One region of the Chromobacterium sphagni genome, then DNA from elsewhere that is predicted to be linked to it. Evidence: predicted binding sites of a transcription regulator. Region 1 holds the regulator's gene; each other region holds the start of a gene.
What was found. Region 1 encodes sigma-54, which starts transcription at its own class of promoters, with help from an activator protein. Its sites were predicted from a motif close to CTGGCACGCTTCATGCTT; they were not measured.
Positions count from the first base shown of each region.

Region 2: a site for sigma-54 is predicted at 2,760-2,777, ahead of glnL (nitrogen regulation protein NR(II)). Genes of this name have one in related genera too.
Region 3: a site for sigma-54 is predicted at 5,442-5,459, ahead of BI347_RS09105 (pilin). Genes of this name have one in related genera too.
Region 4: a site for sigma-54 is predicted at 2,045-2,062, ahead of glnK (P-II family nitrogen regulator). Genes of this name have one in related genera too.

Region 1 covers NZ_MKCS01000001.1:1,453,280-1,460,391, reverse strand. The annotation lists gene lptC (LPS export ABC transporter periplasmic protein LptC) at 1-288, shown strand, start outside; gene lptA (lipopolysaccharide transport periplasmic protein LptA) at 278-835, shown strand; gene lptB (LPS export ABC transporter ATP-binding protein) at 838-1,566, shown strand; gene BI347_RS07030 (RNA polymerase factor sigma-54) at 1,570-2,958, shown strand; gene hpf (ribosome hibernation-promoting factor, HPF/YfiA family) at 3,026-3,352, shown strand; gene ptsN (PTS IIA-like nitrogen regulatory protein PtsN) at 3,475-3,936, shown strand; gene hprK (HPr(Ser) kinase/phosphatase) at 3,929-4,885, shown strand; gene rapZ (RNase adapter RapZ) at 4,866-5,708, shown strand; gene BI347_RS07005 (flavin prenyltransferase UbiX) at 5,780-6,397, shown strand; gene BI347_RS07000 (bifunctional ADP-dependent NAD(P)H-hydrate dehydratase/NAD(P)H-hydrate epimerase) at 6,394-7,112, shown strand, end outside.
Region 2 covers NZ_MKCS01000001.1:1,176,667-1,183,778, forward strand. The annotation lists gene BI347_RS05665 (substrate-binding periplasmic protein) at 1-106, opposite strand, end outside; gene ntrC (nitrogen regulation protein NR(I)) at 194-1,606, opposite strand; gene glnL (nitrogen regulation protein NR(II)) at 1,641-2,708, opposite strand; gene BI347_RS05680 (DUF4124 domain-containing protein) at 2,862-3,320, opposite strand; gene glnA (glutamate--ammonia ligase) at 3,446-4,864, opposite strand; gene BI347_RS05690 (rhodanese-like domain-containing protein) at 5,138-5,590, shown strand; gene aroE (shikimate dehydrogenase) at 5,696-6,517, shown strand; gene mtgA (monofunctional biosynthetic peptidoglycan transglycosylase) at 6,520-7,112, shown strand, end outside.
Region 3 covers NZ_MKCS01000001.1:1,925,143-1,932,254, reverse strand. The annotation lists gene rpoH (RNA polymerase sigma factor RpoH) at 1-354, shown strand, start outside; gene BI347_RS09120 (PglL family O-oligosaccharyltransferase) at 437-2,227, opposite strand; gene BI347_RS09115 (PglL family O-oligosaccharyltransferase) at 2,321-4,183, opposite strand; gene BI347_RS09110 (pilin) at 4,287-4,757, opposite strand; gene BI347_RS09105 (pilin) at 4,851-5,327, opposite strand; gene BI347_RS09100 (adenosylmethionine--8-amino-7-oxononanoate transaminase) at 5,598-6,947, shown strand; gene BI347_RS09095 (hypothetical protein) at 7,011-7,112, shown strand, end outside.
Region 4 covers NZ_MKCS01000001.1:2,148,380-2,155,491, forward strand. The annotation lists gene BI347_RS10180 (ClpXP protease specificity-enhancing factor) at 1-191, shown strand, start outside; gene BI347_RS10185 (ammonium transporter) at 315-1,625, opposite strand; gene glnK (P-II family nitrogen regulator) at 1,652-1,990, opposite strand; gene BI347_RS10195 (accessory factor UbiK family protein) at 2,327-2,614, shown strand; gene BI347_RS10200 (YifB family Mg chelatase-like AAA ATPase) at 2,621-4,123, shown strand; gene BI347_RS10205 (SPOR domain-containing protein) at 4,187-4,936, shown strand; gene BI347_RS10210 (thiol:disulfide interchange protein DsbA/DsbL) at 4,965-5,576, shown strand; tRNA gene BI347_RS10215 (tRNA-Met) at 5,699-5,775, shown strand; gene BI347_RS10220 (cupin domain-containing protein) at 6,170-7,112, shown strand, end outside.

The DNA.
Region 1 (7,112 bases):
CTGCAATACCATGTCTTCGGCGAATCCGGCCGCTACAACAATAAAAACCAGCAGGCTTTCTTCGACAAGAAAGTCACCCTGATCAAACCCGCAGACAGCAAGCAGCCGGAAACCCGGCTGGAAAGCAGCGTGATGCTGGTGGATTCGGCCAAGCATGTCGCCAGCACCAAGGCGCCCGCGGTAATCCACCAGGGCAACTCGGTCGCCCACTCCATCGGCTTTGTCTACCAGCAACAGCTGGGCCTGCTCAACCTGTTGTCCACTACCAAGATCATCTATGCCAAATAAGACCCGCATCCTGCTGGCCAGCCTGCTGCTGGCTGCCTCCGCCCTGACCCACGCCGAGCAGGCCGACAGCACCAAGCCCATGGAAATCACCAGCGACAACGGTTGCACCATGGACCAGATCAAAGGCGTCTCCACTTGCGAAGGCAATGTGGTGGTGATTCAGGGCACGCTGCGCCTGAACGCCGACAAGGTGGTGGCCACCCAGGACAAACAGGGCAACCAGACGCTGCAGGCCACCGGCCGCATCGTCACCTTCCGCCAGAAAATGGACAACAACGGCGGCTGGGTGGAAGGCCAGTCCAGCAAGCTGGACTACAGCAGCGCCGCCCACACCGCCATCCTCACCGGCAACGCCCGCGTCAAGCGCAACGGCGACCTGGCGATAGGCAATGTGATCAGCTACGACACCCAGACCGAGACCTATCAGGTGCAGGGCGGCGGCGCCAACAGCGCCGGCAAGGGACGCACCACGGTCATCCTGCAACCCAAGAACACCGCCTCGCAGCCCGCGGCCGCCAAGCCCGCCGCCGGAGCCGCCAAACCATGAACATGAAGCACAGCGTCCTCACCGTCTCCCGCCTGAAAAAGCGCTTCAAGAAGCGCACCGTGGTCAAGGACGTATCCCTGCAGATCGAAAGCGGCGAAGTGGTGGGCCTGCTCGGCCCCAATGGCGCCGGCAAGACCACCAGCTTCTACATGATCGTCGGCCTAATCGGCGCCGACGACGGCGACATCACGCTGGACGACGCGTCCATCACCCGCTACCCGATCCACCAGCGCGCGCAGCTGGGCCTGGGCTACCTGCCGCAGGAGGCGTCCATCTTCCGCCGCATGACGGTTGAGGAAAACATCGCCGCCATCCTGGAAATCTCCGGCCGCAAGGGCAAGGAGCTGGAAAAGGAACTGGACCTGCTGCTGGACGACCTCAACATCGCCCACCTGCGCGACAGCAACGCGCTGTCGCTGTCCGGCGGCGAACGGCGCCGGGTGGAGATCGCCCGCGTGCTGGCCACCCGCCCGCGCTTCATCCTGCTGGACGAACCGTTTGCCGGCGTGGACCCGATCGCGGTGATAGACATCCAGAAGATCATCTCCTTCCTGAAGGAACGCGGCATCGGCGTGCTGATCACCGACCACAACGTGCGCGAGACGCTGCGCATCTGCGACCGCGCCTACATCATCAGCGACGGTTCGGTGCTGGCCTCCGGCGAGCCGGAAGAGCTGGTCAACAACGACAAGGTACGCGAGGTCTACCTCGGCGAACATTTCCACCTGTAAGCGATGAAACAGGCCCTTCAGCTCAAGGTATCGCAACAGCTGACGCTTACGCCGCAGCTGCAGCAGTCGATCAAGCTGCTGCAGCTGTCCACCCTGGACCTGCAGACCGAAGTGGAACGCTTCCTGCTGGACAATCCTCTGCTGGAGCGCGGCGACGAGCCGCGCGATGCCGAGACCGCCGAAGCCGTCAAGGACGATGCGGGCGTCGCCGATCAGGACGACGGCGCGGGCAGCGGCGAGTTGCTGGACTGGGGCGCCGGCAGCCGCCAAGGCGGCGACGACGATTACGACCCCATGCTCAATGTTCCCTGTCAGATCAGCCTGCGCGAACACCTGCTGGCGCAACTGGGCGAAATCGCCCTGGCCGGCCGCGACCAGGCCATCGTCAGGCTGCTGATCGAGGAACTGGATGACGACGGCTACCTGCCCTTGAGCCTGGACGAACTGGCCAGTCACCTGCCGCTGGAGCTAGAGCTGGAAAGCGACGAATTGGCGGTTGGGCTCAAGCTGCTGCAGCAGTTCGACCCCGCCGGCGTCGGCGCGCGCTCGCTGGCGGAGTCGCTTGGGCTGCAACTGCAGCGCTTGGCCGCCGGCGAGCCCGGCCACCAGCTGGCGCAGGCCATCGCGCGCGAACACCTGGCGCTGCTGGGAAGCCGCGACTACGCCAGACTGAAGAAACTGCTGGCTTGCAACGACGCCGAACTGCGCGCCGCCCAGGCCCTGATCGCCCGTCTCAACCCCCATCCTGCCACCGGCTTCGCCCACGGCGACGTCCACTACGTGATTCCCGACATCAGCGTCAGGAAGCTGCGCGGCCGCTGGGTGGCCGAGCTCAACCGCGCCGCCATGCCCAGGCTGCGCGTCAACCGGCTGTACGAGCGCATGCTGGCCGACTCGCGCGGCCAGGCCGGCGAAATGTCCGGCCGCTTGCAGGAGGCGCGCTGGCTGGTGAAAAACATCCAGCAGCGATTTGACACCATCCTGAAAGTGGCGGAAGCTGTTGTCGAACGGCAACAATTGTTCTTTGAACACGGCGAGGTGGCGATGCGGCCGCTGATCCTGCGGGACATCGCGGAAGAGCTGGGCCTGCACGAGTCCACGGTTTCCCGCTCCACCAGCCAGAAATACCTGCTCTGCCCGCGCGGCCTGTTCGAGCTCAAGTATTTCTTCGGCAGTTCGCTGGAAACCGACAGCGGGGGCGAATGCTCCGCGACGGCCATCAAGGCTCACATACGCGGCATGATTGACGGCGAGGACCGCGGCAAGCCGCTGTCGGACAGCGCCATCGCCGACGCGCTGGGCAAGCTGGGAATACAGGTTGCCAGACGCACCGTAGCCAAGTATCGTGAAGCCATGCAGATTCCGGCGGTGAATCTGCGCAAGGCGCTGTAGCAAGCCTTGGGGAATACATGCCGCCCGCCAACCCGACCGGGCGGCCAACACCAGAAGGAGCTAGGGTATGAACCTCAAAGTAACTGGTCTGCACCTGGAAGTAACCCCGTCGCTGCGTGAATACATCGAAAGCAAACTGGAGCGCATCACCCGCCACGTCGACCACGTGATCGACATCTCCGTCACCCTCTCGGTGGACAAGCTGGTTCAGAAGGCTGAAGTCAACGTCCACCTGTCGGGCAAGGATATCCACATCGAAGCCTCCGAAGCCGATCTTTACGCCGCCATCGACCTCCTGATGGACAAGCTGGACCGCCAAGTATTGAAATACAAGGAAAAGCTAACCGAACACCGGGCGCAGAGCTCGGGCGAAGTCTCCCAAGCCTCGCTGTGACCCCCTGAGGAAAGCCACGGGAACCATACGGTTCCCGTTTTTCTTTGCGCTTGCCGGTTTTCAGTACTATCAAGGCAACGTAGAATTCCAGGTTTATCCAAGAGCCGCATGCATAATCCAATATGAATCTCATCGGCAAGATCCTGACTCCGGACCATGTGTTGCTGGATCTGGACGTCTCCAGCAAGAAACGGGTGTTCGAACAGGTGGGCCTGCTGGTGGAGAACACCCGCGGCATCGCTCGCAGTGAAATCTTCGACAGCCTGTTCAGCCGTGAAAAACTGGGTTCCACCGGGCTGGGGCAAGGCGTGGCCATCCCGCATGGCCGCGCGCGCGGCCTGAAGGAAGCCACCGGCGTATTCATCCGGCTGAAGGCGCCCATTCCCTTTGACGCGCCGGACGGCAAGCCGGTGCAATGCCTGTTCGTGCTGCTGGTCCCGGAGCACGCCACCGATCTGCACCTGCAGGTGCTTTCCGAACTGGCGCAGCTGTTTTCCAGCCGCCAGATGCGCGAGCAGATGCTGAGTATCAGGATGCGCGATGAACTTTACCAGCTCCTCAGCGAGTGGACTCCCAATGCCTAGCATCACCGTCCGCAGGCTGTACCAGGAAAACCAGCAGAAACTCAATCTGACCTGGGTGGCCGGCACCGGCGGCGCCGACAACGTGATCGGCAACGACGAGCAACGTCCGACGCTGGCGCTGGTGGGCCACCTCAACTTCATCCACCCCAACCGGGTGCAGGTGCTGGGCCTGGCCGAAGTGGACTACCTGAACCGGCTGGAGCAGTCGGCGGCCAAGACCGCTCTGGACCAGCTGTTCCACAAGAGCATGTCGGTGGTGATGGTGACCAACGGCCAGCCGGTGCCGCGGCTGCTGCGCGACTACTGCCACAGCCACAACGTGCCCTTGATGTGCAGCACGCTGGAAAGCCCCTACCTGATGGACGTGCTGCGCATTTACCTCGCGCGCGCGCTAGCGGTGTCCACCGTGCTGCACGGCGTGTTCCTCGACGTGTTCGAGATCGGCGTGCTGATCATGGGCGACTCGGCGATGGGCAAGAGCGAACTGGCGCTGGAGCTGATCTCGCGCGGCCACGGCATGGTGGCCGACGACGCGGTGGAACTGTACCGCATCGGCCCGGACACGCTGGAAGGCCGTTGCCCGCCGCTGCTGCGCGACTTTCTGGAAGTGCGCGGCCTCGGCATCCTCAACATCCGCACCATCTTCGGCGAGACCGCGGTCCGCCCCAAGAAGGTGCTGAAACTGATCATTCATCTGGTGAAAGCCAACGACCAGGCGATGCAGGCGCTGGACCGGCTCAACATCCAGTCGGAAACCCAGGACATCATAGGCGTCACAGTGCGCAAGGTGGTGCTGCCGGTGGCCGCCGGCCGCAACCTGGCGGTGCTGGTGGAAGCCGCGGTGCGCAACTACATCCTGCAGCTGCGCGGCATAGACAGCACCCGCGAATTCATCGAACGCCACACCAACTTCCTACGGGACCAGGAAAATGCGCCTGATATTGATTAGCGGCCTGTCCGGCTCCGGCAAGTCGGTGGCGCTGCGCGCGCTGGAAGACTCCGGCTTCTACTGCGTGGACAATCTGCCAGCCACCATGCTGCCGGAGGCGATGTCGCTGTACGCCGATTTCGGCTACGAACAGATCGCCATCAGCGTCGACACCCGCTCCGGCCCGTCCCTGGGCGCGCTGCCGCAGGTGGTGGAGCAATTGCGCGCGCAGAACATAGACGTGCGCCTGCTGTTCCTGGAAGCCCGCACCGAGACCCTGGTCAAGCGCTTCTCCGAAACCCGCCGCCGCCACCCGCTGTCCGACGCCGGCATCACGGTGGAGGAAAGCATACGGCTGGAACAGGAAATGCTGGCCGACGTGCAGGAACTGGGCACCCGCATCGACACCAGCGAGCTGTCGGCCAACGCGCTCAGGAGCTGGATACGCGAGCTGGTGGACGCCGACAGCAGCCGGCTGACGCTGATCTTCGAATCGTTCGGCTTCAAGCACGGCCTGCCGCAGGACGCCGACTTCGTGTTCGACGTGCGCTGCCTGCCCAATCCCTACTACGACCCGCAACTGCGCCCCTTCAACGGCCGCGACCAGCCCATCATCGACTTCTTCGCGCAGCATGCGGAGATGGCGGAAATGATCGCCGACATACAAACGCTGATCGCCAAGTGGCTGCCCTGCTACAGCAAGGAAAACCGCAGCTATCTGACCGTAGCCGTGGGCTGCACCGGCGGCCAGCACCGCTCGGTCTACATCATAGAAAACCTGGCGCGCGCCTTCGCCGACAAGCAGGTGCTGGTACGCCACCGCCAGTTGTACCGCGAAACCTGATACGGACGGGCGGCGCCCTGCCCCACGCCCCGGGCGGGCCTAACGCGCACGCCCGCTGGAGAACGCTTCCGATGTCCCGCCGCAAAACCGTCACCGTCGCCCTCACCGGCGCCTCCGGCCTGCCCTACGGCCTGCGCCTGATCGAAACCCTGCTGGCCGCCGGCATCCGCACCTGGGTGCTGTACTCCCAGGCCGCCCAGGTGGTGGCCAAACAGGAAATGCAGCTCACCCTGCCCTCGCGCCCGGCCGAGATGAAAACCTGGCTGTTGCAGCGCCATCCCGCCCACGCCGAGCTGCTGGAAGTGTTCGGCCGGGAGGAATGGTTCGCTCCAGCCGCGTCCGGCTCCAATCCGCCGGACGCGATGGTGGTGTGCCCGTGCTCGATGGGCACGCTGGCCGCCATCCGCCACGGCATGAGCGACAACCTGATAGAACGCGCGGCCGACGTATGCATCAAGGAGCAGCGCAAGCTGGTGCTGGTGCCGCGCGAGACGCCGCTGTCGGTGATCCACCTGGAAAACATGCTGGAGCTGGCCCGGCTGGGCGTGGTGATCCTGCCGCCGGCACCGGGCTTCTATACTCATCCCAAGACCGTGGACGACATGGTGGACTTTGTCGTCGCGCGGATTCTGGACCAGTTGGGCGTAGAGCAGAGCCTGACTCCGCGCTGGGGAGAAACATCGCCATGAAACCCTCCCCCATTCTCAGCCTGGAAGCATTGCGCCAACTGGAGCGCACAGCCGACGCCGCCGGCCTGATGCTGATGCAGCGGGCGGCGCAGGCCTCCGCAGACTGGGTCGGCCGCCATCTCGCGCCGGGCTCGCGGCTGCTGGTTTGCGCCGGCCCCGGCAACAACGGCGGCGACGCGCTGTACGCGGCGCTGGAACTGCAGCAGCGGGAATATCTGGTGGATGTGCTGCTGCCCTGCCCACCATCCAGCCTGGCCTGCCGCCAAGCGCTGCAGCAGGCCCAGGCGTCGGAACTGGCCATATTCGACGCGCTGCCCGCCCATTATCCGCCGCCGGCCCTGCTGATAGACGGCCTGTTCGGCATTGGCCTCAGCCGGCCGCTGGACGAAACCTGGAAACAAAGGATAAACCAGCTCAACGCACTGGACTGCCCCATCCTGGCGCTGGACTGCCCCAGCGGCCTGGACGCCTACTCCGGCCAAAGCCTGGGCGCCGCCATCCATGCCGACCACACGCTCACCTTCCTGTGCTACAAACCCGGCCTGTTCTGTAGCCAGGGAGCCGACCTCGCCGGCCAGGTGGAGCTGGCGACGCTGGATTGCCCGCCGCATTTCTTTCCTCCCGGCGAAGGCGCGCTGAACGCGCCGTGCGCCGCGGCGCTGGCCCGACCCCGCGACAGCCACAAAGGCAGCTTTGGCACCGTTGCCGTCATAGG
Region 2 (7,112 bases), 280 kb from region 1:
CAATCACGTAGGGGCTGGTGAGCGCGTCGCTGACGGCGATCTGGAGCGGGGCGGCCGACAGCGACAGCGGACATAGACAGGCCAGTGCGAGGACAGAGCGTGGCATGAAAAGAATCGGGTGGAGATTTTGCCCGATTCTATCAATAAATATTGAAAATTAGAGCTTTTTTCAGCGCTGATTGATTAATAATTGTCAGCCGGCATCGCCATGCTCCAGGCCCAGCTCCTGGATTTTGCGCGTCAGCGTATTGCGCCCCCAGCCCAAGAGATGGGCCGCCTCCACCCGCCGTCCGCCGGTGTGGGCCAGGCTGGCGCGGATGCAGCAGCTTTCGAAGCGCCGCGCCAGCTCGTCGGCGATGCCGCTTTCCCCCGCCTGCAGGCGGAGCCGGATTTCCTCCTCCAGCTGCCGGTCCCAGTCGCTGTCTTCGCGGCGGCTGGCGGCTTGGCCGTGCGGTTCGCGCAATTCCGGCGGCAGATCGGCCACTTCCACCGTCTGGCCCGGGGCCATCACGCAGATCCACTGGCACAGGTTTTCCAGCTCGCGCACATTGCCGGTGAAGACGCTGCGCTGGATCAGCGCCATCGCCGTCTCGGACAGCCGCTTGGGCTCCACTCCCAGTTGCGCGGCGCTTTTGGCCAGGAAGTGGCGGGTCAGCAGCGGAATGTCCTCGGGCCGCTCGCGCAGCGGCGGCAGCCGCAGCCGGATCACGTTGAGGCGGTGATAGAGGTCTTCGCGGAACTGGCCGTCGCGCACCCTCTGCTCCAGATTCTGGTGAGTGGCGGCGATCACCCGCACATTGGCCTTGATCGGCGTATGGCCGCCGACGCGGTAGAAATGGCCATCTGACAGCACCCTCAGCAGCCGGGTTTGCAGCTCGGTCGGCATGTCGCCGATCTCGTCCAGGAACAGCGTGCCGCCCTCGGCTTCCTCGAAGCGGCCGCGGCGGGTGGCCAGCGCGCCGGTGAAGGCGCCTTTCTCATGGCCGAACAGTTCCGACTCCAGCAGGTCCTTGGGGATGGCGGCGGTGTTGAGCGCGATGAAGGGCTTGCCGGCGCGCACCGAATGGCGGTGCAGCGCCTCGGCCACCCGTTCCTTGCCGGTGCCGGATTCGCCGGTGATCAGCACGGTGACGCTGGATTGCGCCAGCCGGCCGATGGCGCGGAACACGTCCTGCATCGCCGGCGCCTGGCCCAGCAGCACCGGCATCGCCTCCGGGCTGTCCGGGCCGGCGGCCTGCGCCTGGCTTTCCGCCAGCGCGCGCTCTATCAGCAGCACCGCCTGGTCGATGTCGAAGGGCTTGGGCAGGTACTCGAAGGCGCCGCCCTGGAAGGCGGACACCGCCGAGTCCAGATCGGAGTGGGCGGTCATGATGATCACCGGCAGCTGCGGGTGCTCGGTTTTGACCTTGGCCAGGAATTTCAGCCCGTCGGTGCCGGGCATGCGGATGTCGGAAATGATGGCCTGCGGCGTGGCGTCGTACAGAGCGTTGAGCGCGTCGTCGGCGCTGGCGAAGCTGTCGAAGCCGATGTCGGCGCGGGTGAGCGCCTTTTCCAGCACCCAGCGTATCGCCTTGTCGTCGTCGATGATCCAGACCGGCTTGGTCATAGGGTTGCCTCCTGAGCGTTCTTGTTGGTATCTGTCAGTTCGTGGTTTCGGTCAGCAGGGGCAGCAGCACGGTGAAGCAGGTCTGTCCCGGGCGCGATTCGAACTCTATGCTGCCGCCGTGCTGGTGGACGAAGGCCTGCGCCAGCGTCAGGCCCAGGCCGGTGCCTTCGGCGCGGCCGGTGACCAGCGGATAAAAGATATGGTCGCGGATGTCATCGGGGACGCCGGGGCCGTTGTCGATGATCTGCAGTTTCAGCGCCAGTTGGTGGCGCTTGCGCGCCAGCGTGGTCTGGCGCGCCACCCGGGTGCGCAGCACGATCCTGCCCTGGCCGCGCAGCGCCTGCACCGCGTTGTTGACGATGTTGAGCACCACCTGGATCAGCTGCTCCTTGTCGGCGGACAGCAGCGGCAGGCTGGTATCGTAGTCGCGGATCACCGCCAGTCCCTGCGGATGCTGGGCCAGCGCGATGCTGCGCACCCGCTCCAGCACCTCGTGGATATTGATCGGACCGCGGCTGTGGCTGCGGTGCGGCGCCAGCAACCGGTCCACCAGCGCCTGCAGCCGCAGCGCTTCCTCGGTGATGACCGCGGTGTATTCCTTCAGTTCGGGCCGGTCGGACAGCTCGTGCTCCAAGAGCTGCGCCGCGCCGCGGATGCCGCCCAGCGGATTCTTGATCTCGTGCGCAAGGTTGCGGATCAGCTCCCGGTTGGCCTGGTGCTGCAACAGCAGCCTCTCCTCGTTGGCTATCTTCAGCTGCTGGTCCAGCGGCCTCAGCTCGATCAGCGCCAGGCTGCCCTCGGCGTCCATGTCTATCGGCGTGATCGACAGCGCGACGTGCAGCACCGCGTCGTTGTGCTGCGGCTTGAGCTCCAGATCGTGTTCGATGTAGCTGGCGCCCTGCTGCAGCGCGGTGGACAACGCCTGCTGCAGCGCGGAGCTGGGCTGGAACAGCTCCAGCAGGCTGTGGCGCAGCATTTCGCGGCTGCCCAGCGCCAGCAGGTTTTCGCAGGCGGGATTGACGAAGCGCAGCGAGGCCGCGGCGTCGCAGATCAGCACCGGCGTGTCTAGGAGTTCCAGTCCGGCAAAGCTGGGTATCGGCATGAGGTTCCGGTTTCGGGTGGTCGGCGCGCGCGCATCGCGCATGACATTGCACAGCAATAAGCGGGCCAGCTCCAGGGCGGGCGGGGAGGCGCTGCGATGCGGCGCGGCGGAGCGCAGGTGTCGTAGTTTGCACCAACTTGGTGCAAGTAGCCATCACATGCCCAGTTCGCGTTTCAGCGCTTCGACATTCTTCTGGCGGTCGGTGACTTCGTCCTGCAGCTTCTGCACCCGGTCCAGGTATTTCTGATAGTTGCGGGCCTCGTCGCCCAGCCGGGTGGCCTTGCCATCGGCCAGCGCCTTCTTGGCGGCTTCCAGCGCCTTCACCTCGTTGGCCAGTTCCTGTTCCAGTATCTTCTTGCGGCCGCTGTTGCGCTGTTTCTGGGTGTCGGCGTCGACATTGGGGTAGCCGCCGGAGGCGGCGGGCTTGCCGGCGGACGCGCCGTTGTCCCTGCGGCTGGGATAGGACGACAGCGGGCTCAGCTTGATCGGCTGCGCGCCGCGTATCGGCACATTGGTGTAGGTGACGTTGCCGTTGGCGTCGACGTATTTGTAGATGGTGGCCGCCTGGGCGCCGCCGCAGGCCAGCAGCAGAATGAGGGCTAATGTTTTCATCGTCTGTGACTGGTTAGGGTGCTTTTGCATGATAAGCAAATCGGGCGGCGTCGTCATATAAGCTTAAGACGGGACGCAAAAAAACGGCAGCCGCGGCTGCCGTTTTTGCAAGCGCCGGTTGGCGTTTAAAGCGAGTAGTACATCGCGAATTCCACCGGGTGGGTGGTCATGCGGGTCAGGTTGACTTCCTGCATCTTCAGCTCGATGTAGGCGTCGATCCAGTCGTTGGAGAACACGCCGCCGCGGGTCAGGAACTCGCGATCCTTGTCCAGCGCGGCCAGCGCTTCGTCCAGCGACGCGCACACGGTCGGGATTAGCTTGTCCTCTTCCGGCGGCAGGTCGTACAGGTTCTTGTCGGCGGCGTCGCCCGGGTGGATCTTGTTCTGGATGCCGTCCAGGCCGGCCATCAGCAGCGCGGAGAAGCACAGGTACGGGTTGGCCAGCGGGTCCGGGAAGCGGGTTTCGATGCGGCGCGCCTTCGGGCTGGCCACGTGCGGGATGCGCACTGAGGCGGAGCGGTTCTTGGCGGAGTAGGCCAGCTTCACCGGGGCTTCGTAATGTGGTACCAGGCGCTTGTAGGAGTTGGTGCCTGGGTTGGTGATGGCGTTCAGCGCCTTGGCGTGCTTGATGATGCCGCCGATGTAGTACAGCGCGGTATCGGACAGGCCGGCGTAGCCGTCGCCGGCGAACAGGTTGACGCCATCCTTCCAGATGGACTGGTGCACGTGCATGCCGGAGCCGTTGTCGCCGACGATGGGCTTGGGCATGAAGGTGGCGGTCTTGCCGTAGCTGTGGGCCACGTTGTGCACCACGTACTTCAGGATCTGGGTCCAGTCGGCGCGCTGGGTCAGCGTGCTGAAGCGGGTGCCGATCTCGTTCTGGCCGGCGGTGGCCACTTCGTGGTGGTGCACTTCAACCGGTACCCCCAGTTCCTCCAGCAGGAGTACCATGGCGGAACGGATGTCTTGCGACGAGTCCACCGGCGGCACCGGGAAGTAGCCGCCCTTAATGCCCGGACGATGGCCCATATTGCCGCCTTCGAACTCTTCCGCCGAGGCCCAGGCCGCTTCTTCGGCCTTGATCTTGACGAAGCAGCCGGACATGTCGGCGCCCCAGGTGATGCTGTCGAAGATGAAGAATTCCGGCTCGGGGCCGAAGTAGGCGGTGTCGCCGTGGCCGGAGGCCTTCAGGTAGGCTTCGGCGCGTTTGGCGATGGAGCGCGGGTCGCGGTCGTAGCCCTTGCCGTCGGCCGGGTCGATCACGTCGCAGTGCATGAACACGGTCGGCTCGTCGAAGAACGGATCGATGCGGGCGGTGGATGGGTCGGCCATCAGCAGCATGTCGGATGCCTGGATGCCTTTCCAGCCGGCGATGGAGGAGCCGTCGAAGGCATGGCCGCGTTCGAACCAGGCGTCGGCGTCTTCCAGCAGCACGTGGGCCGGGATGGAGACGTGCTGTTCTTTGCCGCGGGTATCGGTAAAGCGCAGATCGACAAATTTGACGTCGTTTTCTTGGATCAGTTTGACTACGTCGGCTACGGCCATGGTTTATCTCCTGAAAGGCAACGTGCACCCAAGGGCAAGTGCGAAAAAATCGGTACGCCCGGCTTTAAGCAGAAAGCGTGCCAGCTCCAAAATCGCTGCTGTTGCATTGTGTCATAGGCGGATGGGCTTAGCCAGCCGGCTGGGATGCCGGTTATCGAACCAAACTGGTGCTGATGATTTTGATGTGCACCAATTTGGTGCGATTTGCCAGTCATGCCGACTGGATCGATAATCGGCGACATTAAGCCAATCGTGTTGCAGGAGGAAACCAGCATGAGCAAAGTGAACCAGATTCTGCAAACCGCCCACCAGCGGGCGGAGCAGCTGCAACTGCCCTACAGCGGCGCGCTGCTGCCCGACGAGGCTTACGAGCTGCTGCAGTCGCTGCCCAAGGCGGTGCTGCTGGATGTGCGCAGCCATGCCGAGTGGCAGTTCGTCGGCACCGTGCCGCAGGCGGTCAACATCGAGTGGCGCAGCTATCCGGGCATGGTGGCTAACCCCAACTTCATCGCGCAGCTGACCCACCAGGTGGACCCGGAGGCGGTGCTGATGGTGATGTGCCGCTCCGGAGCCCGCTCCGACGAAGTGGCCCGCCTGGCGGTGAATTCCGGCTATAGCGAGGTGTACAACGTGCTGGAGGGCTTCGAGGGCGATCGCGACGGCGCCGGCCACCGCAATTCGCTGGGCGGCTGGCGCCAGCGCGGCCTGCCCTGGGTGCAGGGCTGAGCGCAGACCGCGCGGCGGCGGTTGAAGTTTGCCGCGTTACGCGGCAAAGTGTGGCTTGAACCCGCTGCCGTTGCCGCAGCCGCCTAAATTTTTGGAAAAGCGAACATGACCGACCGTTACGCCGTTATCGGCAACCCGATTTCCCACAGCCAGTCGCCGTTCATTCATCAAGAGTTTGCCCGGGCCAGCGGCCAGGACATCAGCTATGAGAGGCTGTCTGCCGAACTGGGCGGTTTTCGCCAGGTGGTGGAGGCGTTTGTCGCCGCCGGCGGCAAGGGCCTCAACATCACGCTGCCGTTCAAGGGCGACGCCTTCCGTTTCGCGCAGGAGCTGACCGAGCGGGCGAGCGCCGCCGAGGCGGTGAACACGCTGACCTTCCGCGACGGCAAGGTCTACGGCGACAATACCGACGGCGTCGGCCTGGTGCGCGACATCGTGGAAAACCTGGACTATCCGATCGCCGGCCGGCGCGTGCTGATCCTGGGCGCGGGCGGCGCGGTGCGCGGCGTGCTGGAGCCCATCCTGGAGCAGAAGCCGGCGGCGCTCACCATCGCCAACCGCACCGTGATCAAGGCCGAGGCGCTGGCGCACCATTTCGCCCGCTGGGGCAAGGTTGAGGCGGTAGGCTACGACGCGCTGCAGGGCCGCAGCTTCGACATCATCATCAACGCCACCTCCACCAGCCTCAACAATGAGATGCCGCCGCTGCCGCACGGCGTGTTTACCGCCCGCACCCTGGCCTACGACATGGTGTACAGCAGCGGGCTGACGCCCTTCCTGCAGCGCGCGCAGGGGGAAAACGCCGGCATGCTGGCCGATGGCCTGGGCATGCTGGTGGAGCAGGCGGCCGAATCCTTCTCCATCTGGCGCGGCATCCAGCCGGATACGCGCAAGGTGACCAATATGCTGAGGGAAGTGTTGGCCTGAGCATGTCGCGACTGATATTCAAGTTGTTGGCGGCCCTGGCGGCCGCCTTTGTTCTGTATAACCTGTGGGTGTTCGGCCATGTGCTCTACTGGCGCGACCACAATCCCAGCGCCAGTTCCTTCATGAACGAGCGGCTAGCCAAGCTGCAGGCCGACGATCCGGACGCCGAGCTGAGCCAGCGCTGGGTGCCATACGAGAAGATTTCGCCCAATCTGAAGCGGGCGCTGATCGCCTCCGAGGACGCCCGTTTCGTCGACCACGAAGGCTTCGACTGGGACGGCATCGAGGCGGCGTTCGAGAAAAACCTGAAGAAAGGCAAGATCGTCGCCGGCGGCTCCACCATCAGCCAGCAACTGGCCAAGAACCTGTTTCTATCCAGCGGCAAGACGCCGTGGCGCAAGCTGGAGGAGGCGCTGATCACGCTGATGCTGGAGGCGGTGCTGGACAAGCGCCGCATCTACGAGATCTACCTCAATGTGATCGAGTGGGGCAACGGCGTGTTCGGCGCCGAGGCCGCCGCCCGCTACTACTACCATACCAGCGCGGCCAGGCTGTCGTCGTTCCAGGGCGCCAAGCTGGCGGCGATGGTGCCCAA
Region 3 (7,112 bases), 470 kb from region 1:
ATGGAAATCCGCATGAACGGCCAGGACGTGTCGCTGATCGGCGACGCCGACGACGACGAAAGCTACGCGCCGATAGACTGGCTGGCCGACTCGCACAGCGAGCCGACCCGCGCGCTGGAACGCCGCGCTTTCGACCATCTGCAGTCGGAAGGCCTGGAGTACGCGCTATCGACACTGGACGCGCGCAGCCGCCGCATCGTAGAAGCGCGCTGGCTGACCGACGACAGCGGCTCCACCCTGCATGAACTGGCGGCGGAGTTCGGCGTATCCGCCGAGCGCATCCGCCAGATCGAAACCAAGGCGCTGGGCAAGATGAAGACCGCGCTCAGCGAAGGCGTGGTGCTGGACAACTAATCCACCAACTGCACCGTAAAAAAAGCCGCTCGAACCATCGAGCGGCTTTTTACTTGCCCGCCGTCTGGCGGGCGCTCGCCTATCACTCCTGCAAGGTACGGAACTTGGCCGGCAGCTTGTCGTAGGCCTCGCGACTGATGCGCCTCAGCGGCTCCCAGGCCGGATTCTGGTCGCCCAGCGTTTCCAGGAACTGGCCTGCATAAGTGGGGAAGGACGCCAGCGTGGTGCGCAGCGTCTGTTCCGCTTGGGCCTGCTGCCCCGCCAGGATTTCCATCTGCGCGCGCTTGAGCATCACGTCCGGATACGGGCGGAATTCGGTCAGCCTGTCCTCCAGCGCCAGCTTCTGCGCCAGGTTGTCGCGGCTGATCGGCAGATAGTCGTCCAGTGTGTACAGCGCATGATAGGCAAACAACGGCTTGGTCTTGACGATTTCGATCAGCCGCTCGGTGCGCTTGGCGTCCTTCTGCGCATTGCCGGTGGGGGTGTACAGATTGACCAACTCCCAGAACATCGGCGTGGTGCTGATAGACAGCCAGCCCACCCACGCCAGCGCGGCCAACAGCGGCAGGCGCAGGAATATAGGAGCGGCGCGGGAGCCGTCTCCGCGCGGCGCCATCGCCATGAACAGCACCAGCATCGCCAGGAAATAGAAGTACCACAACGGATATTCGAGCATGCTGTGGGTCAGCGTCACCGCCAGGCAACCCAGCGCCAGCACGCCCTCCGGCGCGGCCCGGCGGCAGAAGAAGGGCGTCAGCACCCAGACGAAGCCGCCCAACACCAGCGCGGTGGCCACGCCGCCCATCTCGGCCAACAGTTGCAGCACCAGATTGTGCGCGTTGGTGAACAAGCCGCTGTTGTAGCCGGCGGCGGCGAACTGCGGCAGCGGCTGCAAGCGCACGCTCTCCGCAGCGTATTGCGACCAGCCCACGCCCCACAGCGGGTGCGCCTTGAACGTGAGCCAGGCTTTGTGCATCTCGGCGAAGCGGCGCGCGCCCATGTCATCGCCATTGGCCGCCAGCCGGGCCACGCCGGAGGCGTTCTCCACATCGGAATGGGTCAGCAGCGAGATCAGATGGTTGAACAGCGGCAAAGCGAACTGCCCAGCCAGAATCGCGCCGCAGCTGGCCCACATCGCCAGCATCAGCCGGCGCGAGGTATCGTTGCGGCTGCGCCAGTGCCACAGCGCGGCCAGAGCGGAAATCGCCACCAGGTACAGCAAGGTGGTGCGGGAGCCCGCGGTGGCCAGCATCAGCGCCATCCACAACACCAACGCGATCAGCCAGCTGCGCCCCAGCCGCTCGACGGCGAACAGGTAGACCCCGGCCACCACCGACCACGTCAGGTAGTGCGCGTACTGGTTGCGTTGGCCGATGTGGCCGAAGATATTGGTGGTGGGGTGGGAGCCGTCGTAAAACAAGCCCAGCGGCGCCGCCAGGCCGGTGAGCTGGGCAGTACCGATCAACGACTGCACCAGGCCGCCGACGATGATAGCGCGCGCCAGCCATACCGCGAACTCGCGCTCGCCGAAGGCGCCGCGCAGCGAGGCCGCAACCGACGCCAGCAAGGCCAGCGACAGCCAGCCCAGCGCAGTGGCGTAGCTCATGCCCGGGAACATCAGGCTGACCAGTTGCGGCTGCAGCGCCCAGATGCCCGCCAGCAGCAGACACCACCAGCCGGCGCGCGGCACGGTGTCGAACAGCCTGCCACCGGGCAGCAGCAGCATACCGGCCGCCAGCAGCAGCCAGATCACATTGATTTCGCCAAACCACTGCGGCAGCGGCACAAAGTGGACGCGGGAGGCAAACGGCACGATGGCGACCAGGCACAATGCCAACAGGGCCAGGCGCTCGGAAATTTTCTGAAAAGTCATGGCGGGCCAGATGTCGAAACAACAAAGCCGGCAGCATACCGCATGCGCACAGCCGGCAAAACCAGTCAAATGTGTCCGCGCGTTACAAACGCCTTAAAACAAGGGTTTGCGCGTGACGGGAGACGCCACCGCCATCACCGCCGCCATCCGGGCGGCATCGGTGTAGGCCCCGCGCTGCAGATAGATCTTTTTCACCCTGCCGGTCAGCTCGGCCAGCCGCCGCACTTCCGGCTCCTGCCAGGACTGCAGGCTGGCATCCAGTTTCAACACCTCGTCCGGGTAGCTGGCGATGGCCTGCACCAGCGTCCGCCTGGCGGCCTCCGGCTGCCCGGCCAGCGCCTGGCACACGCTCAGCCGCTGCAGCACGGCGATATAGGGCTGATTGAGCGCCAATCGCTGGTAGAACGGCAGCACGATGTCGACATGCCGCTTGCTGGGCAACAAATAGTTGCCCATCACCATCGCGGCGGGATCCACCCACAACGGGTTGAGCTCCACCTTGCCGAGGTAGTTTACCCGCCGGATGTTCTCCGCCGCCGACTGGCTGGGCGCGCTGTACTCCACCAACCGCCAGAAGATGGCTACGCCGCTGACGATATGCGCCGCCATCAACGCGCCGCCGCCGATGCAAGCCAGCCTCAGCACCGCGGTGCGGGTCGGCGCCTGCCACGACCGCGCCGGCGACAGCGTGCACACCGTCACCAGCATCGCCAGAAAGGGCAGGTACCACAAAGGGAACTCGAACATGCTGTGGATCAACAGCATCATCGCGATACTGATCAGCAACAGGTTTTCCGGACTCTGCCGGCCGCGTCCGAAAAACGGCAACAGGCACCCACCCAGGCCCAATGCCACGATCAGAGTCCCCGGCAACCCGGTTTCAGCCAACAACTGGAAAAACAGATTATGGCTCTGGGTGAACAACACGGCTTCCGGATACTTGGGCAGGCCGCCGAAAGCTTCCAGCCAAACGGACTGCTCCGGATAACGCTCCAGCCCCACTCCCAGCCAGGGATGCTGCTGAAACACCATCCAGGCCTTGGTCCATTCGATGCGGCGCCGGGCGCCGAAGCCGGCGTCCAACAACCGCTCGGAACCGCTTTGCGCATGAATCGGCAGGCCCAGCCAATTGAGAAGCCAGATGATCTGCTCATTGAACAGCTGCAGCAGCGACAGCACGATCATCGCCGCCATCAAGGCCTGCAGCATCCGCGCCAGCGTCTCGTCACCGGACGCGCGCCGCTGCCAAAACCAGGCCAGCAGGCAGACTCCCAGGCAGTATGCCAAGGGCAGCCGCGCGCCGGACCAGGTAATGAACAACAACTGGAACAAGACCAGCAAACCGCAAAAACCGCCGCGCAGCCGCCGCCGGCCATACAGATAGCAGGCCGCCACCACGCCCCAGTTCAGGTACTGCGCATACTGGTTGCGCTGGCCGACATTACCCATCACCTCGGTCGGCGTCAGGTAATTCAACATCACCAAGCCGCGGGTATAGCGAGCCAAGTCCAGCACCTGGATGCCGCCCAACACGATTTGCAGACAACTGCCCAGCAGCAGGCAGGACGCCAGGATGACGCAAACCTGCGCCAGGTCGGGCCGCAGCCGGTTGGCCAGGAACACAGCCAGCAGCAACATCACCGCCAAGCTGCCGATACCCAGAATCGCCGGCTGGTAGTTATCCAACAACAGGCCGTTGCTGAATGACAGCCACAATAGCAGCGCGGTCAGCGCCAGCGCCGCCAGCGGCACTCTCACGCCGCTTTGCCGGCGGCGGAAGACGAACAGCCCGGCGATGCCGATGGCGAACACCACGCTGGCGTTGGTCCACCAGTCCTGCAGCGGCGTATAGCGGGCGCAATTGAGAAAGGGAAACACAAAACAAAAGCAGAAGAAGACATGCAACAAAACATCGTTCCATCCGGCTTTGCCGGTCGACTGGGCTTGACTCTGCATCGGGCTTTATCCGCGATCGAATGCAGTGATTATACGCAGCCAAGCGGTTCATTGACACGTCATGCGCGACGCCGCTGGAAAGCGGCGCCAGCCGCGCCCAGCCTTACAAACGGCAGGTGGCCGGCACCCAGTTGGCCTGCAGCTGGGTCGAAATGGCATTGGTGCCGCCGCCGGTGCCGGTATAGGTGCAGGTCCACTGGATCGAACCGGAAGACAAGGCCGGCACCAGGTCCAGTTGGGCGCCGCTGGACACCGTGCTGTTGTAGGTGATCTGAATCACGCCGCTGGCCAGCACCGACACGCTGCTCACCGCGTTACCGGTAATCGACGCCGCCGTGGCCAAGCCGTAGGCGCTGTTGTAAGGCGTGGTGCTGGCGAATGCGTTCTTGTTGGCGTAGTACTCGGTAACGGCGGTCTTGGCGGCGTCGGCCAGCGCCAAACCTTCGGCCACCCTCGTCCGCTTGACATAGTCCTGATAAGCCGGGATCGCGATGGCCGCCAGAATGCCGATGATCGCCACCACAATCATCAGTTCAATCAAGGTGAAACCCTGCTGGGTTGGTCTGTTCTGCATGTTACGCGTCTCCTGACGACAAGGCTGCCCGCCTTCGCCGGAAAGGCAAGAGGCACCGCAGTGCCTCTCGTTCCATCTATTTCGCTGCCGCGCTTATTGACGGCAGCTGGTCGGCACCCAATTAGACAGCAACTGCGTCGAGATCGCAGTCGCGCCGCCGCCGGTACCGGTGTAAGTGCAGGTCCATTGCACCGAGCCGGAGGTAATCGCCGGCACCAGGTCCAGCTGGGCGCCGCTGGACACCGTGCTGTTATAGGTGATCTGGATCACGCCGCTGGCCAGCACCGACACCTGGCTGACCGAGTTGCCGGTGATGGACGCCGCGCCGGCCAGGCCGTAGGTGGAGTTGAAAGGCGCAGAGCCGGATGCAGCGAAAGCATTGTTGGACGAGTAGTACTCGGTGACAGCGGTCTTGGCCGCATCGGCCAGCGCCAGGCCTTCCGTCACCCGCGCCCGCTTGGTGTAGTCCTGATAAGCCGGAATCGCGATGGCCGCCAAGATGCCGACGATAGCCACTACGATCATCAATTCGATCAGGGTGAAACCCTGCTGGATCTGCTTTCTCTTCATGTCTGAACTCCCGGATTGCCAAGCTTCGCCGAATGAAATGACCGCGGCCTCGCCAGCCGCCAGTCTCGTCTGCGGATTCCGGACGGAGACCGCCCTATGCATGTCCACTGCATTCAGCAGGAAGCATGCCAGGCCGGCCGCAGCCTGCGCAGATGCGGCGGCGATTGCTTCAAGCTGTCGCCATAGGGCATAAACTGACGTTTTTCGTCACCTCGTAGCCGCCGCGCGGACTGTGCTAGCATCGCCTTTCTCCTTATCGGAACCCGTCGCATGAGCAATCAAGCCTGGCTGCAACGCAGCTTCGCCGCCGTCTGGCACCCCTGCACTCAGATGAAACGCCACGAAAGCCTTCCCATCGTTCCCATCGCCGGCGCCGACGGCGTCTGGCTCACCGACTTTGACGGCAAGCGCTATCTGGATGGCGTCAGTTCCTGGTGGGTCAACCTGTTCGGCCACGGCGAGCCGCGCATCAAGCAGGCGATCAAGGATCAGCTGGACAGCCTGGAACACGTGATGCTGGCCGGCTTCACCCACCAGCCGGTGGTGGAGCTGTCCGAACGGCTGGCGGCGCTGAGTGGCCTGGGTCACGCCTTCTACGGCTCGGACGGCGCCAGCGCCACCGAAATCGCGTTGAAAATGAGTTTCCACTACTGGAAGAACCGCGGCCACAGCGGCAAGACCCGTTTCATCAGCCTGGAAAACAGCTACCACGGCGAAACCATCGGCGCGCTGGCCGTCACCGACGTGCCGCTGTTTTCATCCACCTACGCCGACCTGCTCAAACCGGGCCTGCGCGCGCCTTCGCCGGACGCCCGCCAGGCGGCGCCGGGAGAAAGCGCCGCGGATACGGCGCTGCGCGCCGCGCGGGCGATGGAGAACTTGCTGGCCAAGCACACCGGCGAAATCGCCGCCGTCATCGTCGAGCCGCTGGTGCAGGGCGCAGCCGGCATGGCGATGTACGATCCGACCTACCTGGCGGAACTGCGCCGGCTGTGCGACCGCTACCAGGTGCACCTGATCGCCGACGAGATCGCGGTCGGCTTCGGCCGCACCGGCACCTTCTTCGCCTACCAGCAAGCCGGCATCGTGCCGGACTTCCTGTGCCTGTCCAAAGGCATCACCGGCGGCTTCCTGCCCTTGTCCTGCGTGCTGACCCGCGACGACGTCTATCAAGCCTTCTATCATGACGACGTCGCGCGCGGCTTCCTGCATTCGCACAGCTATACCGGCAACGCGCTGGCGTGCCGAGCCGCGCTGGCGGTGCTGGACATCTTCGAAACCGACGATGTGCTGGCCGCCAATCGGCAAAAAGCGGCGGAATTCACCCGGCGGATGCAGCCGCTGGCCGCGCGGCCGGAAATCCGCCATTTCCGCCATTGCGGCATGATCTGGGCCTTCGACGTCGAAACCGGGCGCTCCGACTTTGCATTGGCCTTTTTTTCGGCCATGCTGAAACGCGGATGTCTGTTGCGGCCGATAGGCCGGACGGTCTACTTCATGCCGCCTTACACCCTGAGCAACGAAGAGATGGATTGGCTGATCGAGGCAAGCTGCGCGGCGCTGGACGAGGTCCTGGCCGGCGGCGCCGGCGCGGCGGGCGTGGAAACGCGATTGCCCTGAGCCGCCAGCCCCGTCCGACCATTCCCGACAATATGCAGCGACCCAGCTCGGAGCCCTGCCCGGATGCCGTCATTCGTCTTGCCGAAGAAGGATATGGACCCGCAACTCGTCGACACCCAGCCGGCCAGCGTGGCAGCCTGGCTGGAGCGCCTTCCCTACACCGAT
Region 4 (7,112 bases), 700 kb from region 1:
TGCCGATCGGCAATGTGATGTCGATTTTCGCCAGGGAAACCGGTGAAGGAATGGGTTTCGATGTCGAGCCGGTCGCCGAGGTCGAGTCCGGCTCCAAGCCGGCGGAGGCCGACGGCCAGCCGGCTCCGGAAGGCGACGATCCGGGGCCGAACCGCCCCAGCGGCCGCCCCAGCCTGCGCATCGTCAAGTAAGCCTGCATCCGTCACCAGTCAAACCGGCCGCCGCGCCGGTTTTTTCTTGTGCGATCCGCAAAAAAAACGGGGCACAAGTGCCCCGCAAGTCCCTTACACAACAATCGTTGCTCTGCCGGCGGCTTATTCCACCCGCTCGCCGTGCAGCACCACGTCCAGTCCTTCGCGTTCTTCGTCTTCCGCCACGCGCAGGCCGACCGCCAGATTCACCAGTTTCAGCAGGATGAAGGTGACGACGCCGCAGTAGACGATGGTGACGCCGACGCCCAATGCCTGGGTGGCCAGGCTGCCGTCGGCGCCGCCGATGTCCTTCACTGCGAACACGCCGGTCAGCAACGCGCCCAGGATGCCGCCGACGCCGTGCACGCCGAAGGCGTCCAGCGAGTCGTCATAGCCCAGCATGTGTTTCAGGCCGGTGGCGCCCCAGAAGCACACCACGCCGGCGGCCAGGCCGATGATCAGAGCGCCCTTGACGTCGACGAAGCCCGCGGCCGGCGTGATGGCCACCAGGCCGGCTACCGCGCCGGAAGCGATGCCCAATACCGAAGGCTTCTTCTTGGTGATCCATTCGGCGAACATCCAGGCCAGCGCAGCCATCGCGGTGGCGACCTGGGTGGTGACCATCGCCATGCCGGCGCGACCGTCGGCGGCGCCGGCGGAACCGGCGTTGAAGCCGAACCAGCCCACCCACAGCATGGAGGCGCCGACCAGGGTCAGGATCAGGTTATGCGGAGGCATCGCTTCCTTGCCGAAACCCACGCGTTTGCCCAGCACCAGCGCGGTCACCAGGCCGGCCACGCCGGCATTGATGTGAACCACGGTGCCGCCGGCGAAGTCCAGCACGCCCTTGTCGCCCATCCAGCCGCCGGGCGCCCAAACCCAGTGCGCCACCGGCACGTAGACCAGCAGCGACCACAGCGCCATGAAGATCAGCATCGCCGAGAACTTCATCCGCTCGGCGAAGGCGCCGGTGATCAGCGCCGGCGTGATGATGGCGAAGGTCATCTGGAAGGTCATGAACACCGATTCCGGGATGGTGCCCGCCAGCGGGTGCACCGCCAGCTTGCCGGCATCCTTCATGAATACCATGCCGTCCAGCATGAAGCGGGAGAGGTCGCCGATATAGGGCGTGCCGACGGTAAAGGCCAGGCTGTAGCCGATCACGGTCCACAGGATGGTGACCAGGGCGGTGATGGCGAAGCTTTGCATCAGCGTGGCCAGCACATTCTTCTTGCGCACCATGCCGCCGTAGAAAAGCGCCAGGCCGGGAATGGTCATGAACAGCACCAGGGCGGTGGAGGTCAGCATCCAGGCGGTATCGCCGGAGTTGATCACCTTGACCGCGGCCACCGCTGGGCCGGCCGGCGCATCGGCCAGAGCGGGCAGCGACAGGGCGGCAAGGCCGGAAGTCATTGCAGCGAGTGTCTTTTTCATTATGGTTTCCCCAGTTTGCAGACGGTTCAGACCGCGTCGGCGCCGGTTTCCCCGGTGCGGATGCGGATCACCTGTTCCAGCTCGTAGACGAAGATCTTGCCATCGCCGATCTTGCCGGTGCGGGCGGACTTCTCGATGGCTTCCACCACCTGATCGAGCAGGGCGTCGTCGATGGCGATTTCCAGCTTCACCTTGGGCAGGAAGTCCACGACGTACTCCGCGCCGCGATAGAGTTCGGTATGGCCTTTCTGGCGGCCAAAGCCCTTTACCTCGGATACGGTGATGCCTTGCACGCCGATAGCGGACAGGGCTTCTCGGACTTCGTCAAGCTTGAATGGCTTGATCACGGCGGTAACGAGTTTCATGGCGGTTCCTTCTCGGACGATCAAGTGAGGGACAACATTGGCTGCATCACGGATACGCATGAATCGTGCCAGGGCCTGGCGGGCGTTCTCTGAATTGTGGTGCACTGCAAAATGGACTGCTCTGGCCATTCAGGCACTTTCCTTGTGCGCATTGCCTGTTTAATCTGCACTGTTTTGGTGCGATGCTGCGCTGCGCCATGCCGGAGGGGGGCGGTGGCGATGTCCGGCAGACAAGTGGTATGGGACGAGGATGCCCATGGGGACAGGAAAGCGCGAGCCGCGCGCGGCTTTTTGCTACACTCGCTTTAAGTTACGACACACGCAGGAGTGATCACCATGTTGAGCCAGAAACTGTTTGAAGAAATCAGCGCCAAGATCAGCGAAACCATCGCCGCCAGCCCGGCCAAGGATCTGGAAAAGAACGTGAAGGCCATGATGGCTTCCACCTTTTCCAGGATGGATTTGGTGACGCGCGAGGAATTCGATGTCCAGCAGGCGGTGCTGGCCCGCACCCGCGAACAACTGGCCGCGCTGGAGGCCCGCTTGGCCAGGGTGGAAGCGGCGGCCTTCCCCGACGAGGCCGCGGCCCGCGTGGAGGAGCAGTCGGAACTCGGCCACTCCTGAGCCGTCATGACGCTGGCGCTGGTGGCGAGCAGGGCCCTGTCCGGGCTGGATGCCCCGGAGGTTGCCGTCGAGGTGCACCTCGCCAATGGGCTGCCGGCCTTCAATATCGTTGGTCTGCCCGATACCGAGGTGAAGGAAAGCCGCGACCGCGTGCGCGCGGCCATCCTGACTTCCGGCTTTGAATTCCCCGCCCGCAAGATCACCGTCAATCTTGCGCCGGCGGATCTGCCCAAGGATTCCGGCCGCTTCGACCTGCCCATCGCCATCGGCATCCTGCTGGCTTCGGGCCAGGTGCAGAACCCGGACATTTCCCGTTACGAGTTTGCCGGCGAGCTGGCGTTGAGCGGCGCCTTGAGGCCGGTGCGCGGCGCGTTGGCGATGGCTTGCCAATGCCATGCAGCGGGGCGCGCCTTCATCCTGCCGGCGGCCAGCGCGGTCGAGGCGGCGGTGCTGGCGGACGCCAGCATCTACGCCGTGCAGTCCTTGCTTGAGGCCTGCGCCTTTCTCAACGGCCTGCAGCCCTTGCAGCCCTTCGTCGCGGATGGCGGGCGCGATTGGCCGAACTATCCCGATCTTCAGGATGTCAAAGGCCAGACGGTTGCCCGCGGTGCGCTGGAAATTGCGGCGGCGGGGGGCCACAGCCTGCTATTGATGGGGCCTCCCGGCACCGGCAAGTCGATGTTGGCCGCGCGGCTGCCCGGCCTGCTGCCGCCCTTGTCGGAGCAGGAGGCGCTGGAGTCCGCCGCGCTGCTGTCGTTGGGGTCGCAGGGTTTTCTCGCGGCCAGGTGGCGGGTGCGGCCGTTCCGGGCCCCGCACCACACCGCGTCGGCGGTGGCGCTGGTGGGCGGCGGCAGCGACCCCAGGCCCGGTGAGATCAGCCTGGCGCATCATGGCGTGCTGTTTCTCGACGAGCTGCCGGAATTTGACCGCCGGGTGCTGGAGGTGTTGCGCGAACCGATGGAGAGCGGCGTGATCCATATCTCGCGCGCGGCGCGCCAGGCCAGTTTCCCGGCCCGGTTCCAGCTGGTGGCGGCGATGAATCCCTGCCCCTGCGGTTACCATGGCCATCCTTCGGGCCGTTGCCAGTGCACGCCCGAGCAGGTGGGGCGATATCGGGGTAAAATCTCCGGTCCCTTGCTGGACCGGATTGATCTGCATGTCGAGGTGCCGGCATTGAGCGCGGCGGAACTGCAGTCGGCGAGTCCGGGCGAAAACAGCGAGCGGGTGCGGGCCAGGGTGCATGCGGCCAGACAATGTCAGCTGGAGCGCCAGGGCGGCTTGAACTCGGCTTTGCAGGGGCTGCCGCTGGAACAGCATTGCCAGGCCGATGCGGACGCTCTGGCCGTGCTGGGCAAGGCCTTGCAGCAGCTTGGCTTGTCGGCGCGCGCGTATCATCGGATACTGCGGGTTTCGCGCACCATCGCCGATTTGCAGGGCGAGGCGAAGATAGGCCGTAACCATGTATTGCAGGCGATTCAGCTCCGGCGCGTGATGCAGGGCAATGCCTGATAGAATTCTCAATCCAACCCGGATGGCATGCTTGCCGTCCGTTTGACATAGCGGTAGTGGTGAATGGCTAATCGAGATCTGAAAAACTCCCCCCGTCCCTCGCGTGGACGCAGCAATTCGTCTTCGTCGCGCAGCGGCGGCGGCGGCATGATGGCGGGCATCATCATCGGCCTGATCGTTGGTGTGGCGGTGGCGGTGGGATTGGCAATGTATCTCAATCGTTCGCCGGCGCCGTTCCAGGCCAAGGGCGAACACAAGCCGGACGCCGCCTCGCAGGCGCCGACCGAACTTTTGGCGCCGGGAACCCGCATTTCCGATGCCGCTTCCGCCACTGCGCCGACCACGCCGCCGGCTGCGCAGCAACAGCCGCCGCAGGCGACGCTGGACTCCACCGACACCGTGCCTCTGCCGCCGCCGGCGGTTGCGCATGAGGCCAAGCCGAAGCCGGCCGCGCAAGCCAAAAGCGCAAAAGACGACCAGCGCTTCGATTTCTACAAGATTCTGCCTGGCCAGGTGGACGCGGTGACGTCCGATGCCAAAGGCAACCGCGCTGCGGAACCTTCCCCCTCGACGCCTGCCAAAAAAGTTTATCTGCAGTTGGGCGCATTCCAGAACCAGGACGATGCGGACAACCTGAAAGCCAAACTGGCGTTGTTGGGAGTGGAGGCCAAGATCCAGTCCGTCAATGTGCCGGACAAGGGCATGGTGCACCGGGTGCGAGTGGGGCCGCTCGTCCGCCAGGATGAGGTGGACCGCATCCGTGCTCAGTTGAAACAGGACGGCATCAACGCCAATGTGGTGAAGGCCGAATAGTCGCTATCTCAAAATACGGGAAAACAAGATGAAGAAATGGTTGCTGATGGTGTTGCTGGCGGTGAGCGGCATGGCGAATGCCGCCATCGAACTGGGCAAGGATTACACGCTGTTGAGCACGCCGCAGCCGGTGGCCAATCCCAAGAAGGTGGAAGTGATCGAGTTCTTTTCCTACCATTGCATCCACTGCTATGACGATGATCCGGCCTTCCAGTCCTGGGCCAGCAAGTTGCCGGCTGATGTGAGCTTCCGCAAGGAACAGATCGTCTGGCAAAAGTCGATGGAAGGCTTCGCGCGGATGTTCGCCACTTTCAACGCCACCGGCACTTTCGACAAACTGCATCGCGCGGCCTTCGACGCCCAGATCAAGCAAAGAGTCGATCTGTCCGATTCCAAGCAGTTCGCCAGCTGGATCAAGCAGCAGAAGGGCGTGGACAGCGGCAAGTTGCTGCAAACCTACAATTCCTTCGGCATCAACGCGCAGGTGGCCCGCGCGACCAAGATCACCCGCGATTACCAGATACAGGGCACCCCCACTGTCATCGTCAACGGCAAGTATGTGGTGGTGACCAGCACGCCGGATCGCATGATCCAGGTGATGAACGAGTTGATCGCCAAGGCCCGCAGCGAGAAGAAGTAAGCGGGCTTTGCTGGGAAGGGGGCGGCGCCGGCCGCCTTTTTTATTGCTGGCGATAATTTGCAGATATTTTTAAAAAACAATTGACGTATTTGAAAAATCTATTTAATATTCAATCTCTCTGACGCGGGGTGGAGCAGTCTGGTAGCTCGTCGGGCTCATAACCCGAAGGTCGTAGGTTCGAATCCTGCCCCCGCAACCAAATATTAAGCAAAAGGCCAACTTCTTAGAAGTTGGCCTTTTGCTTTTCCAGATTTTGTGGCGGCGGTTAAGCGAGTTATCTCCTTGTCGGTCGCTGCCGATTCCTGAGCTCGGGCTACTTGTTCCCCAGGCCGCGCTACCACTCCTCATCGCTGGCTCATAGGCTTCTTGTCCACAAGCAGAACGTCTTGCCGGGTCAATTTTTCACGGCAATGCGCAGCCTGCATCTTGGCACATTGATGATCGCATCAATCATTTAATGACATAAAACAATAATTTAATATTTTTAATGACAATAAAATGTTGAATGTAATTTTTTATTGTGATAATGTATGTCAATTGAATTTTTAATGTGATGGACCGCCTCCATTGGCGGCAGTCAGTCAGGAGAAATCATGTTGCAAGAAATGTCTGATGTGACGTTGGTGCGTCGTGACGATATTCCGTCTATGCGCACGGTGGTGGTGGATGGCATCGAGCATTGGCTGGGACACGTCAAGGACTTCACCAAGAACGCCTCATTGACGCAGTTTCTCCCGAAGGACAATCGCATCTCCATGGCTTGGGTAAGGCTGGAGGCTGGCGAGCGTCTGGATGAGCATATTCATCCGGTAGAGTCGATGATTCTCATGTGCGAAGGCGGAGCTCGCACTTTGGGCGATGTGCGAGAAACGATGAATGCCGGCGATATCCTGCTCGTTCCGCCGGGCAAGCTGCATGGCTTCATCGGCATGCCGCCCAATGGTTTTTGGGGGTTGTCCATCCAGTTCGATTCGCGCGGATTGTATGAGGACATCACCGACCCCTGGGCGACATTCACGTCCGAGTTGGATCAGCGCCATGGCAATGACAATGTGGTTGAGAAGTTGCTGCGCAAGAACGAAGAATATATGGAGCGCTTTGATAAGCACCGTTTGTTTGCCATGGTGCGCAATGGCCTGCTGGATGATGAGGGCATAAGGCGGCGCTTCCTGGACTGTTTCCAGGTATGGTCGAACTATTTTCAGAAAATGGTGCTGACACGCGCCATCACGTCGAAGCAAAAGGGTTTTGAGGAGCTGGCGTGGTTGCATCTCTATGAGGAACTGGGACACAACCAGGATTTGGCGAAGAGCCGCGACGATTTGCAAACTATATTCGATCCGTTGCTGGAGGCCACCTGTTCTTGGTTTGCGTCCAAGATGGAACATATCGGCGAAGCGGAAAAAGTAGTGCTCAGCCATGTCGTCGTCGAGGCGTCCGCCACTTTCTTCTACAAGCATGTGCAGCCAGCATTGGCCCAGAGCGAGGTGAAGGGGCATTTTGACGTTCATTCGGTGGTGGATGATGGCCATGTCG